DNA from 3 places in the Streptomyces sp. NPDC090119 genome. Region 2 is predicted to be linked to each of the others. Evidence: riboswitches for the same ligand, from Rfam matches in the RefSeq annotation. Region 2 holds a riboswitch; each other region holds the start of a gene.

Region 1 (4,224 bases), on a different contig from region 2:
CTGCGACGCGGCGGGCGTCCGGCGCCTGGTCACCGACGAGGACATCGTCCCGGCGGAGACCTTCATCGCCTACGGGGAGTGGTTCCGGCAGCGGCTGGTGCCGGACCTGGAGCAGGTCCGGGTGGTGTCGGTGGAGCGGGGGCGGCCCGGCGGGTTCGAGCTGAAGCTCGACTCGGGGGAGCAGTTCGCCGCCCGTGCCGTGGTGGTCGCCACCGGTCTCACCGGCTTCGCCCACCTGCCCGCCGAGCTGGCCGGGGCGGCGCTGGGCGGGCCCGCGCTGGTCTCGCACAGCTCCCAGCACCACGACCTCGGCCGGTTCGCGGGCAAGGAGCTGATCGTGGTCGGCGCCGGACAGTCCGCGCTGGAGACCGCCGCCCTGGCCGCCGAGGCGGGCGCGCGCGTCCGGGTCGTCTCGCGCGGCCGGGGGAAGGTCGCCTTCGGCGCGCCGCCCTGGAAGCAGCCCCGGTTCCGGCCCGAGTCGCCGTTCGGCCGCGCCTGGTCGCTGTGGGCGCTCAGCTACCACGCCGACCCCTACCGCTACCTGCCCGAGGCCACCCGGCACCTGCTGGTCCGCCGGGTGCTCGGTCCGCTCGGCGCCTGGTGGCTGCGGGACCGCTTCGAGGGCCGGGTGCGGGTGACGGAGGTGGCGCGGGTGGTGTCCGCCGAGGCGGTGGACGGCGCGCCGGTGCTGACCGTGCGTACCCACGGCGGGCGCACCGACCGGCTCACCGCCGACCACGTCATCGCGGCCACCGGCTATCGGGTCGACCTGGGCGCGCTGGACTTCCTCGGCCCCGGCCTGCGCACCGGCCTCGCGGCCACCCGGGGCGCCCCGCGCCTCGGCCCCGGCTACGTCTCCTCGCTGCCCGGCCTGTACTTCACCGGACTGCCCGCGGCGGCGTCGTACGGGCCGGTGATGCGCTTCGTGTGCGGTACGGAATTCGCCTCCCCGCGACTGGCGAAGCACCTGGCGGCGGCACACGGCGCGCGGAGCTGAGCGGGACGTCAACTCCGGTGCGCGCGGGGTGAGTCGGGGGGACCCGCGGTCCGTATTCTCTGATCATGGCCGCACCCCTCCTTCCCGCCCCGCTCTCCCGTCCCGCGCTCATCGCCACCGACCTGGACGGGACGCTGCTGCGCGGCGACGACACGGTCTCCGCCAGGTCGCTCGCCGCGCTCGCGGGGGCGGCCCGCGCCGGTGCCCGGCACCTGGTGGTCACGGGCCGTCCCGCGCCCCGCGTACGCCCCCTGCTGGCCGCGCTCGGCGGTGCGGGGCTCGCGGTGTGCGCGCAGGGCGCCCAGGTCTACGACGACGCCACCGGCACCCTGCTGTGGTCGGTCCAGCTCGACCGGGAGCTGGCCGAGACCGCGCTCGGCAAGATCGAGGCGGAGGTGGGCCAGGTGCACGCGGCCGTCGACCAGGACGGCGTGGACGGGCTCACCCTGATCGAGCCCGGCTACCGGATGCCGCACCCGACCCTGCCCGCCGTACGGGTGGAGCGGCGCGCGGAGCTGTGGCGCGCGCCGATCAGCAAGGTGCTGCTGCGCCACCCCGGCCTGTCCGACGACGAACTGGCGGCCACGGCCCGCGCGGTCGTCGGCTCGCTGGCCACGGTCACCATGTCGGGCCCCGGCACGGTCGAGCTGCAGCCGTGCGGGATCACCAAGGCGACCGGTCTCGCGCTGGCCGCCGAGCACCTGGGCCTCGCCCGCCGGGACACGGTGGCCTTCGGTGACATGCCGAACGACATCCCGATGTTCCAGTGGGCGGCGCACGGCGTCGCCATGGCGGGCGCCCACCCGGAGCTGAAGGCGGTGGCCGACGAGGTCACCCTCTCCAACGAGGACGACGGGGTGGCCGTCGTCCTGGAGCGGCTCTACGCCCCCTGACGCCGAGGCCCCCGCCGTACGCGCGAGGCGTGCGACGGGGGCGCGGTGCGAAGGCCGTGCGGCCGGTCCTTCTAGTACGGGCCGTTGACGTTGTCGATCGAGCCGTAGCGGTGGAACGCGTAGTTGCAGGCGGCGGTGATGTTGGCGACCGGGTTGTACGGGTCGAAGGAGGTGCCGGCCACGTGGTAGGTGGCGAAGGTGGGGTCGATCACCTGGAGCAGGCCCTTGGACGGGGTGCCCTTGATGGCGTTGATGTCCCAGTTGTTGATGGCCAGCGGGTTGCCCGAGGACTCGCGCATCACGTTGCGGTGGATGCCGTTGTAGGTGCCCGGGATGCCCTTCTCGGCCATGATCGCCAGGGACTGGCGGATCCAGCCGTCGAGGTTGTTCGGGTACACGGCGGAGGCGGCGGCGGGCTTGGCGGCCGGGGCGGCGGAGGCGCTGGTGGCGCCGATGAGGGGGAGCGCGAACATCGCGGCACCGGTACCGGTGACGGCGAGCGTGCGGACGATGCGCTTGGTGCGGGCACGGCGCGGCTGAGCAACAGCAGACATGTCGAAGTTCCTCTCCGTCGCCTGCGAGGTGAGCTGTCGGGTTCGGGCGGGGAGGTGCCCGGCCGCGTCGTCCCCGGTGCCCGTCGGACACCGGGGACGATTTCGGCTTCACCCCGAGCCGTTCCGGCGCGACATGGGTCGCACCGGTCCGGCGGCTTACCTGGGTCCCCCGCTCCTGCCGTACGAATGAGTTCGTGAGTGGGTGTGTCAGGCGCGGCAGGATTCGGCGTTCGCCTGACAGGGCGGGAACGTATGCGACCGCACATGTCCGGAACAAGTACCGGATTCACCCGAAGTACTAGTTGACCTTGATCTGTCCCAAATGGCCCACTTGATCCTTTGCGGTCGCCAATCCCCAACTTCCGTACCGGGCACGGTAAGAAGGGGGTGAGAGGCGGGTTCGTGGGGGTAGGTGCGAGGGGGTGGCCCGCGTGAGCCAACTCACGGAATCGCAAAATACGCAAAATCAGACATGGGGGATTATGTGGATTTGGGCCGTCTGTGGGTTTTAGGGAGTGTCGGTCCCCCGGGAGCGGAACCTCTGGGGCACTCCCGTTCGTTGGACCGGCATGCACCTCGGAGTGCCGGATCGTCCGACCGACTCCCCTCATATCGACTCTTGTCCGCCCATCCAGGACATGACGGACGAAAACCGATACCTCGTGAGCTGGACCGGTGGGTGCGATCGGTGATCCAAAGAGGACCGGATACGCTGACTTGACTGATGGCAGCGACCTATCGACAAGCCGTGAAGTCGCCAGCAGACACCAGCAGACAGGAGAACCTCGTGACCGTCGTCGGGCCGTTCGGGCTGAGCGTGCGGGACCAGGCACTGGAAGCCGATGTCCAGGCCGGACTGGCGGCTGTCGAGGCGGGCCTGCTAGAGGCCACCAAGAGCGAGGTCCCCTTCATCACCGGCTCCGCCCAGCATCTGGTGCGGGCCGGGGGCAAGCGGTTCCGTCCGCTGCTCGTGCTGCTGTCCGCCCAGTTCGGCGACCGGCACGCCCCGCGCATCGTGCCCTCCGCCGTCGTCGTCGAGCTGACCCACCTGGCCACGCTCTACCACGACGACGTCATGGACGAGGCGGCCGTGCGGCGCGGCGTGGACAGCGCCAACACCCGCTGGGGCAACTCCGTCGCGGTGCTCACCGGTGACTTCCTCTTCGCCCGCGCCACGCAGATACTCGCCGATCTCGGCCCCGAGGCCGTCCGCGTCCAGGCCCTCGCCTTCGAGCGCCTCGTCACCGGCCAGATACTGGAGACCGCGGGTCCCCAGGACGGCCGCGACCCCGTCGAGCACTACCTCGACGTGCTCTCCGGCAAGACCGGCTCCTTGGTCGCCGTGTCCTGCCGGTTCGGCGCCATGATGTCCGGCGCCGACGAGAGCGTCATCGACGTGCTCACCCAGTACGGCGAGCGCCTCGGTGTCGCCTTCCAGCTCGCCGACGACGTGCTGGACATCGCCTCCGACTCCGACGAGTCCGGCAAGACCCCCGGCACCGACCTGCGCGAGGGCGTCCCGACGCTGCCCGTGCTGCGGCTGCGCGAGCGCGCCGCCCGGCTCGGCGACCCCGCCGACCTCGCGCTGTGCGAGCTGCTGGACTCCGACCTCACCGACGACGCCCGGCTCGCCGAGGCGCTCACCGCGCTGCGCGCCCACCCCGCGCTGGACCAGGCCCGCCGTGACGCGGTGCGGTACGCGGAGGAGGCCCGCGCGGCCCTCGCCCCGCTGAAGGACTGCACCGCCAAGTCGGCGCTGATCGAGCTGTGCGACGCCGTG
Region 2 (4,224 bases):
GAGGTGACCCCGGAGGAGGTCCGCGAGGTCGCCAAGGCCCGCCTGCGCCCGGACAACCGCGCCGTGCTCGTCTACGAGCCGAAGTCCCCGGAGGCGGTCGAGGACACCGACCTGCCCGACGACCCGGAGCACGAGGCCACCGTAGAGGCCGGCAACGACGACGAGGAGACGGCCAAGTGACCGAGCTCGCCCCCATGGAGTTCCACCCCCAGCCGCAGGCCGGAGAGGCCAAGCCGTGGGCGTTCCCGGCGCCCGAGCGCTCCACCCTGGACAACGGCCTGACCGTGCTGCGCTGCCACCGCCCCGGCCAGCAGGTCGTGGCCGTCGAGGTACTGCTCGACGCCCCCCTGGACGCCGAACCGGCCGGTCTCGACGGTGTCGCCACCCTCATGGCGCGCGCCTTCTCCGAGGGCACCGACAAGGACTCCGCCGAGGAGTTCGCCGCCGAACTGGAGCGCGCGGGCGCCACGCTGGACGCGCACGCCGACCACCCCGGCGTCCGGATCAGCCTGGAGGTGCCCGCCTCCCGCCTGGAGAAGGGCCTCACCCTGCTCGCGGACGCCCTGCGCGCCCCCGCCTTCGCGGAGAGCGAGATCGAGCGCCTGGTCCGCAACCGCCTGGACGAGATCCCGCACGAGCTGGCCAGCCCGGCCCGGCGGGCCGCGAAGGAGCTCTCCAAGGAGCTGTTCCCGTCCTCCGCGCGCATGTCCCGGCCGCGCCAGGGCACCGAGGAGACCGTCGAGAAGATCGACGCGGGCGCCGTCCGCGCCTTCTACGACCGCCATGTGCGCCCCGCCACCGCCACCGCGGTGGTCGTCGGCGACCTCGACGGCATCGACCTCGACGCGCTGCTCGCCGACACCCTGGGCGCCTGGACCGGCACCCCCGGCCAGGCCCGCCCGGTGCCGCCGGTGACCGCCGACGACACCGGCCGCGTGGTCATCGTGGACCGGCCCGGCGCCGTGCAGACCCAGCTGCTCATCGGCCGGATCGGCTCCGACCGGCACGACCGCGTGTGGCCCGCCCAGGTGCTCGGCACCTACTGCCTCGGCGGCACCCTCACCTCCCGCCTGGACCGCGTCCTGCGCGAGGAGAAGGGCTACACCTACGGCGTGCGCTCCTTCGGCCAGGTGCTGCGCTCCGCCCCGGACGGCACCGGCGCCTCGATGCTCGCCATCAGCGGTTCCGTGGACACCCCGAACACCGGCCCCGCCCTCGCGGACCTGTGGACGGTGCTGCACACGCTGGCCGCCGAGGGGCTGACGGACGCCGAGCGGGACGTGGCCGTGCAGAACCTCGTCGGCGTGGCCCCGCTGAAGTACGAGACGGCCGCCGCCGTCGCGGGCACCCTCGCGGACCAGGTCGAGCAGCATCTGCCGGACGACTTCCAGGCGGAGCTGTACCGCACGCTCGCCGCCACCGGCACCGTGGAGGCCACGGCCGCCGTGGTGAACGCCTTCCCGGCCGACCGGCTGGTCACGGTCCTGGTCGGCGACGCCGCCCAGATCAAGGAGCCCGTCGAGGCGCTCGGCATCGGCGAGGTGAAGGTGGTCTCGGCCGAGTAGCCGAGAGCACGCGCGTGTGTGGGCCCTGATGACGCATGAGTCGTCGGGGCCCACAACTGTGTTCGGGAGTCGCGTCGAACAGGGGTCACCAAATGTCCGGATTGGGGCGGAGGTTACCCCTCTGGCGTGTGGGATGCGCTACAAAAGTCCGGACCCGTTTGAAGATCCGCTCCTGTCCCCTTTAGCTTCTTCCGGGTTGTTCGTCAGGCAGTGCGCCGCGCCCGCGGCACCGGACAGCCATCGCCGAGTCCCCCCTTGGGGGAGCCGGGGACCCACTCAGTCCCTGGGGTGAATCGGGCGCCCGCGTGTGAGCGAGGGCGGCCGTAGGAGACCTTCCTGCTCCGAACCCGTCAGCTAACCCGGTAGGCGAGAGGGAAGGAAAGGACCACCCACGCTCATGGCGTTCATGTGCGCCTCCGGGAAGCACCGCAAGCCCGGTCGGGTCAAGCGCACCACCGCGGCCGCGGCCGGTGTGGCGGCCCTCACCACCGGTGTCGTCGGCACCCTCGCGGCCTCTCCGGCACTCGCCGCGGACAACTCCGTCGAGAACACCGGCCTCACCCCCGTCATCGCCGTCAGCGACACCCTCGCCGACGAGATCGCCGCGCAGGCCACCGCCCAGCGGGCGGCCGCCGAGCGCAAGGCCGCCGAGGAGGCCGCGGAGCGCGCCGCCGCCGAGCGGGCCCGCGAGGCCAAGGAGCGCGCCGCCCGCGACGCCGCGCGCGAGCGCCTCAACTCCTTCGTCATGCCGATCACCGGCTCCTACGTCTCCACCGCCTACCAGTCCTCCAGCTCCCTGTGGTCGTCCGGTTCGCACACCGGCATCGACTTCCACGCCGCCAGCGGCACCACGGTCCACGCGGCCGGTGCCGGGACCGTGGTCTCCACCGGCTGGGGCGGCGCGTACGGCAACGAGATCGTGATCAAGATGGCCGACGGCATGTACACCCAGTACGGCCACCTGTCGTCCATCGGCGTCAGCGCGGGCCAGCGGGTCGTCCCGGGCCAGCAGATCGCCCTGTCCGGCGCCACCGGCAACGTCACCGGCCCGCATCTGCACTTCGAGGCGCGCACCGGCCCCGACTACGGGTCCGACATCGACCCCGTCGCCTACCTCCGCAAGCACGGCGTGCACGTCTGACCCTCTCCCGTGAAAGCCCCGGCCCACCCGGCCGGGGCTTTTCGCTGCCCGCTTTCCTCCGTGCGCTGTCCAAAAAATAGCCATGGATTCCGGTCCGCCATCGGAAATCCTCGCGCATTGCCATAGAGTCACGGAACAGACGCCGTCACCGGCGTTTCACGGGCATTAAGGCGGAGGTGGGTCATGCGTATTCCGGCGCACTCGGTGTGCACGGCGATCCGGGACGACATCGTCGCCGGGGCCCACGAGCGCGGCGCCCGGCTCACCGAAGAGGTCCTCGCCCGCCGCTACGGCGTCTCCCGCGTCCCCGTCCGCGAGGCGCTGCGCACCCTGGAGGCCGAGGGCTTCGTCGTGACCCGGCGGCACGCGGGCGCCTGCGTGGCCGAGCCCACCGAGCAGGAGGCCGCCGACCTGCTGGAGATGCGGCTGCTGCTGGAGCCGCTCGGCGCCGCGCGGGCCGCCCAGCGGCGCACCGAGGCCCATCTGAAGGTGCTGCGCGGCCTGGTCAGACTGGGTCAGGAGCGGGCGCGGCTCGGCAACAGCGACGACCTGCGCGCGCTGGACGGCTGGTTCCACGAGACGCTCGCCCAGGCGTGCGGCAGCCACGCCCTGACCTCGGCGCTCACCCAGCTCCGCCACAAGATCGCCTGGATGTACGCCGTGGACGGCCCGGCCAGCCCGCCGGAGACCTGGGCGGAGCACGGCGCGATCGTGGACGCGGTGGCGCGCGGCGACGGCGAGCGGGCGCGGGCGGCCATGGCCCTGCACACCGAGCGCGCGACCCTCGCGCACCGGCCGCGCACCGCCGCCGGTGACCGCGCCCGGCACACGCAACACGTTGTAAACACAGGGGGACTCCGGAATTAACACGGGCGCTGTATACAAAGAGGGATATTCGCGTGCCGGGCAATTGTGCTGCCTTTTTCCGGCGTGCCGTCAATTACCGATGGCGCGCTTTTCCGGGTGCCGGAATCGGCCCGTGCGGAAACACAGAAGCCGCGCCGCCCCGAAAGGAGCGACGCGGCTTCCGCCGAAGGTCGGTCAGACCGTCTCGGGCAGCTCGTCCAGGCCCTCGGCGACCAGCTTGGCCAGCCGGTCCAGCGCGATGTCCGCGCCGTCGGCGTCGGAGGCGAGGACGATCTCCTCGCCACCCTGGGCGCCCAGGCCCAGGACGGCCAGCATCGAGCCCGCGTTGACCGGGGTGCCGCCGGACTTGGCGATCGTGACCGGGACGCCTGTGGCCGTGGCGGCTCGGACGAAGATGGAAGCGGGGCGGGCGTGGAGGCCCTCGGCCCAGCCGACGTTGACGCGGCGCTCAGCCATGTGATGCTGCCCTTCAGTCTCTCAGGTTGTCTAGACCAGTTTCCCATACGGGAAACCGTGCCCGGAGCGGCACTTCACCTCTCCGGAGCCTCTCCCTACCGGTCGTCGGACCGCGGCCTCGGCCCGACTTCCGTGTCCCACCCGCCGACTCGCGCCGTCCGTCCGTGCGAGCCGTACGCTGGGGCCCATGCAGAC
Region 3 (4,224 bases), on a different contig from region 2:
GACGGCCCGGTGGAGCTGGCGACCTGGCGTTATGCCACCGAGCCGCTCACCATCGGCGGCCAGGACATCGCGGCCGGGGACCCGGTGCTGGTGGTCCTCGCGGCGGCGGACCGCGACCCGGAGCGGTTCGCCGACCCGGACGTGCTGGACCTCGGCCGCCGAGACAACCAGCACCTGGGGTACGGGCACGGCATCCACTACTGCGTGGGCGCCCCGCTCGCCCGTCTGGAGGGCCAGACCGCGCTGGCCACCCTGCTCACCCGGCTCCCCGATCTGCGGCTGGCGGCCGATCCGGCCGAACTCCGTTGGCGCGGCGGCCTGATCATGCGTGGACTGCGCACGCTGCCGGTGGAGTTCACACCGGTTGGTCCCAGTCGTGAAAGCACACATGACGGACGTTCAACTATGTGATCTTCACGTGATCTGTGCGGCATGAACTTGTGACAAGTGAACGTCTGACGCTACGTTCACCCATCAGTGTGGCGCCGAGCATCAGTTGCCACGCCGTACCGCTGTCGCACGAAAGGCAACCGCATGCTCTCCGGGAACGGTAGGCACCGTCGACCCCGCCAGGCTCCGGCGCTCCTCGTCGCGGCCGGCGTGACCACGTCCGCCATCGCCATCCCGCTCCTCGGGGCGGCGAGCGCGAACGCGGCCGACGGCACCACCTGGGACAAGGTCGCCGAGTGCGAGAGCGGCGGCTCCTGGAGCGCCGACACCGGCAACGGCTACTACGGCGGTCTCCAGATGTCCCAGGACGACTGGGACAAGTACGGCGGCACGCAGTACGCGGCCAGCGCCGACCAGGCCAGCCGTTCGCAGCAGATCTCGGTCGCCGAGAAGATCCTCGCCGATCAGGGCACCACCCACTGGGCCACCTGCGCCCTGCTCGCCGGACTGACCTCCGACTCCGCCTCGGTGGACGTCGACACGGGCGTCAGCGAGTCCCCGTCCGCGGACCAGGGCGGCTCGGACAGCGGTGCCGGTCAGTCGAGCGAGGCTCCCGACGCGGGCGCTTCGTCCGATGGTTCGGATTCGTCCGGACTGGGTGATTCGTCCCCGTCGTCCGACTCCTCTGATTCCTCCGGCTCCTCCGACTCCTCCGCCAAGGAGACCGGCAAGCCGTCCGCGAGCGCCGACGAGACGGCCGGTTCCGGTCACTCCGGCAAGGACACCGACACCTCCCGCTCCGGCGGCTCCGCGCCCGCCGCCTCCGACGGCGGCTACCAGGGCGGCGGTTCGGCCTCCAGTGCCCCTGCCGCCAAGGAGTCGGACGACTCGTGGGAGACCGGCGGCTCCTGGAGCCTCGTCGACACCGGCGACCTCGGCGGCGGCCGTCACCGGGGCGACACCGCCGACGAGAGCGTGACGGAAGGTCAGCACGCGGCGGTCACGGGCCGCCACGCCACCACCTCCCCGAGCGGCTACACCGTCCGCGACGGTGACACGCTCGGCTCCATCGCCGACTCCCTTGATGTGCCGGGCGGCTGGGAGGCCCTGTACGCCGCGAACAAGCAGGCCATCGGCTCCGACCCGAACCATGTCGATCCGGGCCAGACCCTCAAGGTGCCGGGCGAATAGGGCGAACAGGCAGCGCATGGCGGCATTTGACGCCCCGCTATCCTCTTATATGTCCTATTTGGCGAAAGTGTGGGATGACTCTCAGAAGACCTGATCGTTTTTGAAATTCGCCGCGAGGCGTGTCTACGGTCGTGATCGCTCGTCACCACGAGCACCCGTGGCCGCAACGCCGAATCCTGCCAGCGGCCGTCGGGGACAATCGTCGCGTCAAGCGCCGTAGGCAGGAGCGGGGGACCCAAGGTAGGTGCCCGAACCGGTGATTGACGCCGGGACGGGCTTGGGGTGGAGCCACGCCTTCCGGAAGTACCAGGGAGGGGTGGCCGGGCAACTCAACCGGCCCGAACCCGACAGCTCACCTCGCAGGCGTCGGTGAGGGGATCGATCCATGCTGTTCTCCAGCAAGGGCAAGCACCGTCGCCCGTCCAAGACCGTCCGTGTCCTCGCGCTCGCCGGTGTCGCCGGTGCGGCCGTCGCGGGCCCGGTGATGGCTTCGGGCAGCGCGTCCGCCGCCACCGGCTCCGAGTGGGACGCCGTCGCCCAGTGCGAGTCGGGCGGCAACTGGTCCATCAACACCGGCAACGGGTACTACGGCGGTCTGCAGTTCTCCGCCTCCACGTGGGCCGCGTACGGCGGTACGCAGTACGCCGCCACCGCCGACAAGGCGAGCAAGGAACAGCAGATCACCGTCGCCGAGAAGGTGCTCTCCGCCCAGGGCAAGGGCGCCTGGCCGGTCTGCGGCACGGGCCTGTCCAGCACGCCGTACAGCGGCTCGGCGGCCCCGGCGCCCTCCACGGACACCAAGACGGAGGACAAGGCCGCGGCCGACACCTCCGACCGCACCTCCGACGACCAGGCCGCGTCCCGCTCCACCGAGCGCCCGGACGCGAGCAAGACCGTCACCACCCCGACCGGTGACAAGGTCAAGAAGGGCGATGGCGAGTACAAGGTGGTCAAGGGCGACACGCTCAGCTCCATCGCCACGAAGCACAAGGTCGACGGCGGCTGGAAGAAGCTGTACGACCTGAACAAGGACATCGTCGAGAAGGCCGACTTCATCTTCCCCGGCCAGATGCTGCACCTGAAGTAACCGCGACCCGCTCACGGGGCCGGCCCCCAGCCCGATCGGCCCCTGAGCTTCCGGTCCTTCCACGGACCCCCGCCCCGGCGTGCTTCCCCCGCGCGCCGGGGCGGTGCGCGTTCCGCCCCCGGCCCGCCTGTTGCCCAGAACCCTTTGTTCCGGGCGTGAACAATGGGTACCGTCTCCCTGCACCACCCCGTCCGCGAGGCGGTCGGTCGATGGCCGGCACCCCTGGGACGGTTAGGCTCTAGACGCAAGGCATGCCATCCGGCGCGCCCCGCACTCATCGCGTCACATCCACGAAGGAGATGCTCGTGCCGTCCATCGACGTCGTCGTAGCTCGGGAAATCCTGGACTCCCGAGGCAACCCCACGGTCGAGGTCGAGGTCGGCCTCGACGACGGCAGCACGGGTCGTGCCGCCGTCCCGTCCGGCGCCTCCACCGGTGCCTTCGAGGCCATCGAGCTGCGTGACGGTGACCCGAACCGCTACCAGGGCAAGGGTGTCGAGAAGGCCGTCCTCGCCGTCATCGAGCAGATCGGCCCGGAGCTGGTCGGCTACGACGCCACCGAGCAGCGCCTGATCGACCAGGCCATGTTCGACCTGGACGCCACCGACAACAAGGGCTCGCTCGGCGCCAACGCCATCCTCGGCGTCTCCCTCGCCGTCGCCCACGCCGCCTCCGAGGCCAGCGACCTGCCGCTGTTCCGCTACCTGGGCGGCCCCAACGCGCACCTGCTCCCGGTGCCGATGATGAACATCCTGAACGGCGGCTCGCACGCCGACTCCAACGTGGACATCCAGGAGTTCATGATCGCGCCGATCGGCGCGGAGTCCTTCTCCGAGGCCGTCCGCTGGGGCGCCGAGGTCTACCACACCCTCAAGAAGGTCCTGAAGAACAAGGGCCTCGCCACCGGCCTCGGCGACGAGGGCGGCTTCGCCCCGAACCTCGGCTCCAACCGTGAGGCCCTCGACCTCATCATCGAGGCCATCAAGGAAGCCGGTTACACCCCCGGCGAGCAGATCGCCCTCGCGCTCGACGTCGCCGCCTCCGAGTTCTACAAGGACGGCACGTACCTCTTCGAGGGCAAGGAGCGCTCCGCCGCCGAGATGACGGAGTACTACGAGGAGCTGGTCGCGGCCTACCCGCTGGTCTCCATCGAGGACCCGCTGTTCGAGGACGACTGGGCCGGCTGGAAGGTCCTCACCGACCGCATCGGCGACAAGGTGCAGATCGTCGGCGACGACCTGTTCGTCACCAACCCCGAGCGCCTCGCCCGCGGCATCGAGGAGGGCATCGCCAACGCCCTGCTGGTCAAGGTCAACCAGATCGGCTCGCTGACCGAGACCCTGGACGCCGTCGAGATGGCCCAGCGCAACGGCTACAAGTGCATGATGTCCCACCGCTCCGGCGAGACCGAGGACGTCACCATCGCCGACCTGGCCGTCGCCACCAACTGCGGCCAGATCAAGACCGGCGCCCCGGCCCGCTCCGAGCGCGTCGCCAAGTACAACCAGCTGCTGCGCATCGAGGAGATCCTCGACGACGCCGCGGTCTACGCGGGC

The links. Region 2 has a riboswitch for cyclic di-AMP ahead of ACIPPM_RS00480 (M23 family metallopeptidase). Riboswitches for the same ligand answer to the same signal wherever they lie in the genome.
Region 1: it holds a riboswitch for cyclic di-AMP, as region 2 does, so the genes downstream of both, ACIPPM_RS17260 (transglycosylase SLT domain-containing protein) here and ACIPPM_RS00480 (M23 family metallopeptidase) in region 2, are expected to answer to the same signal.
Region 3: it holds a riboswitch for cyclic di-AMP, as region 2 does, so the genes downstream of both, ACIPPM_RS26750 (transglycosylase family protein) here and ACIPPM_RS00480 (M23 family metallopeptidase) in region 2, are expected to answer to the same signal.

The regions. Positions count from the first base shown of each region.
Region 1 covers NZ_JBIVDK010000003.1:962,698-966,921, reverse strand. The annotation lists gene ACIPPM_RS17270 (NAD(P)-binding domain-containing protein) at 1-997, shown strand, start outside; gene ACIPPM_RS17265 (HAD family hydrolase) at 1,063-1,890, shown strand; gene ACIPPM_RS17260 (transglycosylase SLT domain-containing protein) at 1,962-2,444, opposite strand; cyclic di-AMP (ydaO/yuaA leader) riboswitch at 2,448-2,683, opposite strand; gene ACIPPM_RS17255 (polyprenyl synthetase family protein) at 3,232-4,224, shown strand, end outside.
Region 2 covers NZ_JBIVDK010000001.1:114,166-118,389, forward strand. The annotation lists gene ACIPPM_RS00470 (M16 family metallopeptidase) at 1-180, shown strand, start outside; gene ACIPPM_RS00475 (M16 family metallopeptidase) at 177-1,565, shown strand; cyclic di-AMP (ydaO/yuaA leader) riboswitch at 1,797-1,949, shown strand; gene ACIPPM_RS00480 (M23 family metallopeptidase) at 1,963-2,706, shown strand; gene ACIPPM_RS00485 (GntR family transcriptional regulator) at 2,890-3,573, shown strand; gene ACIPPM_RS00490 (HPr family phosphocarrier protein) at 3,748-4,029, opposite strand; gene ACIPPM_RS00495 (GNAT family N-acetyltransferase) at 4,217-4,224, shown strand, end outside.
Region 3 covers NZ_JBIVDK010000006.1:455,229-459,452, forward strand. The annotation lists gene ACIPPM_RS26740 (cytochrome P450) at 1-411, shown strand, start outside; gene ACIPPM_RS26745 (transglycosylase family protein) at 535-1,581, shown strand; cyclic di-AMP (ydaO/yuaA leader) riboswitch at 1,784-1,962, shown strand; gene ACIPPM_RS26750 (transglycosylase family protein) at 1,967-2,668, shown strand; gene eno (phosphopyruvate hydratase) at 2,974-4,224, shown strand, end outside.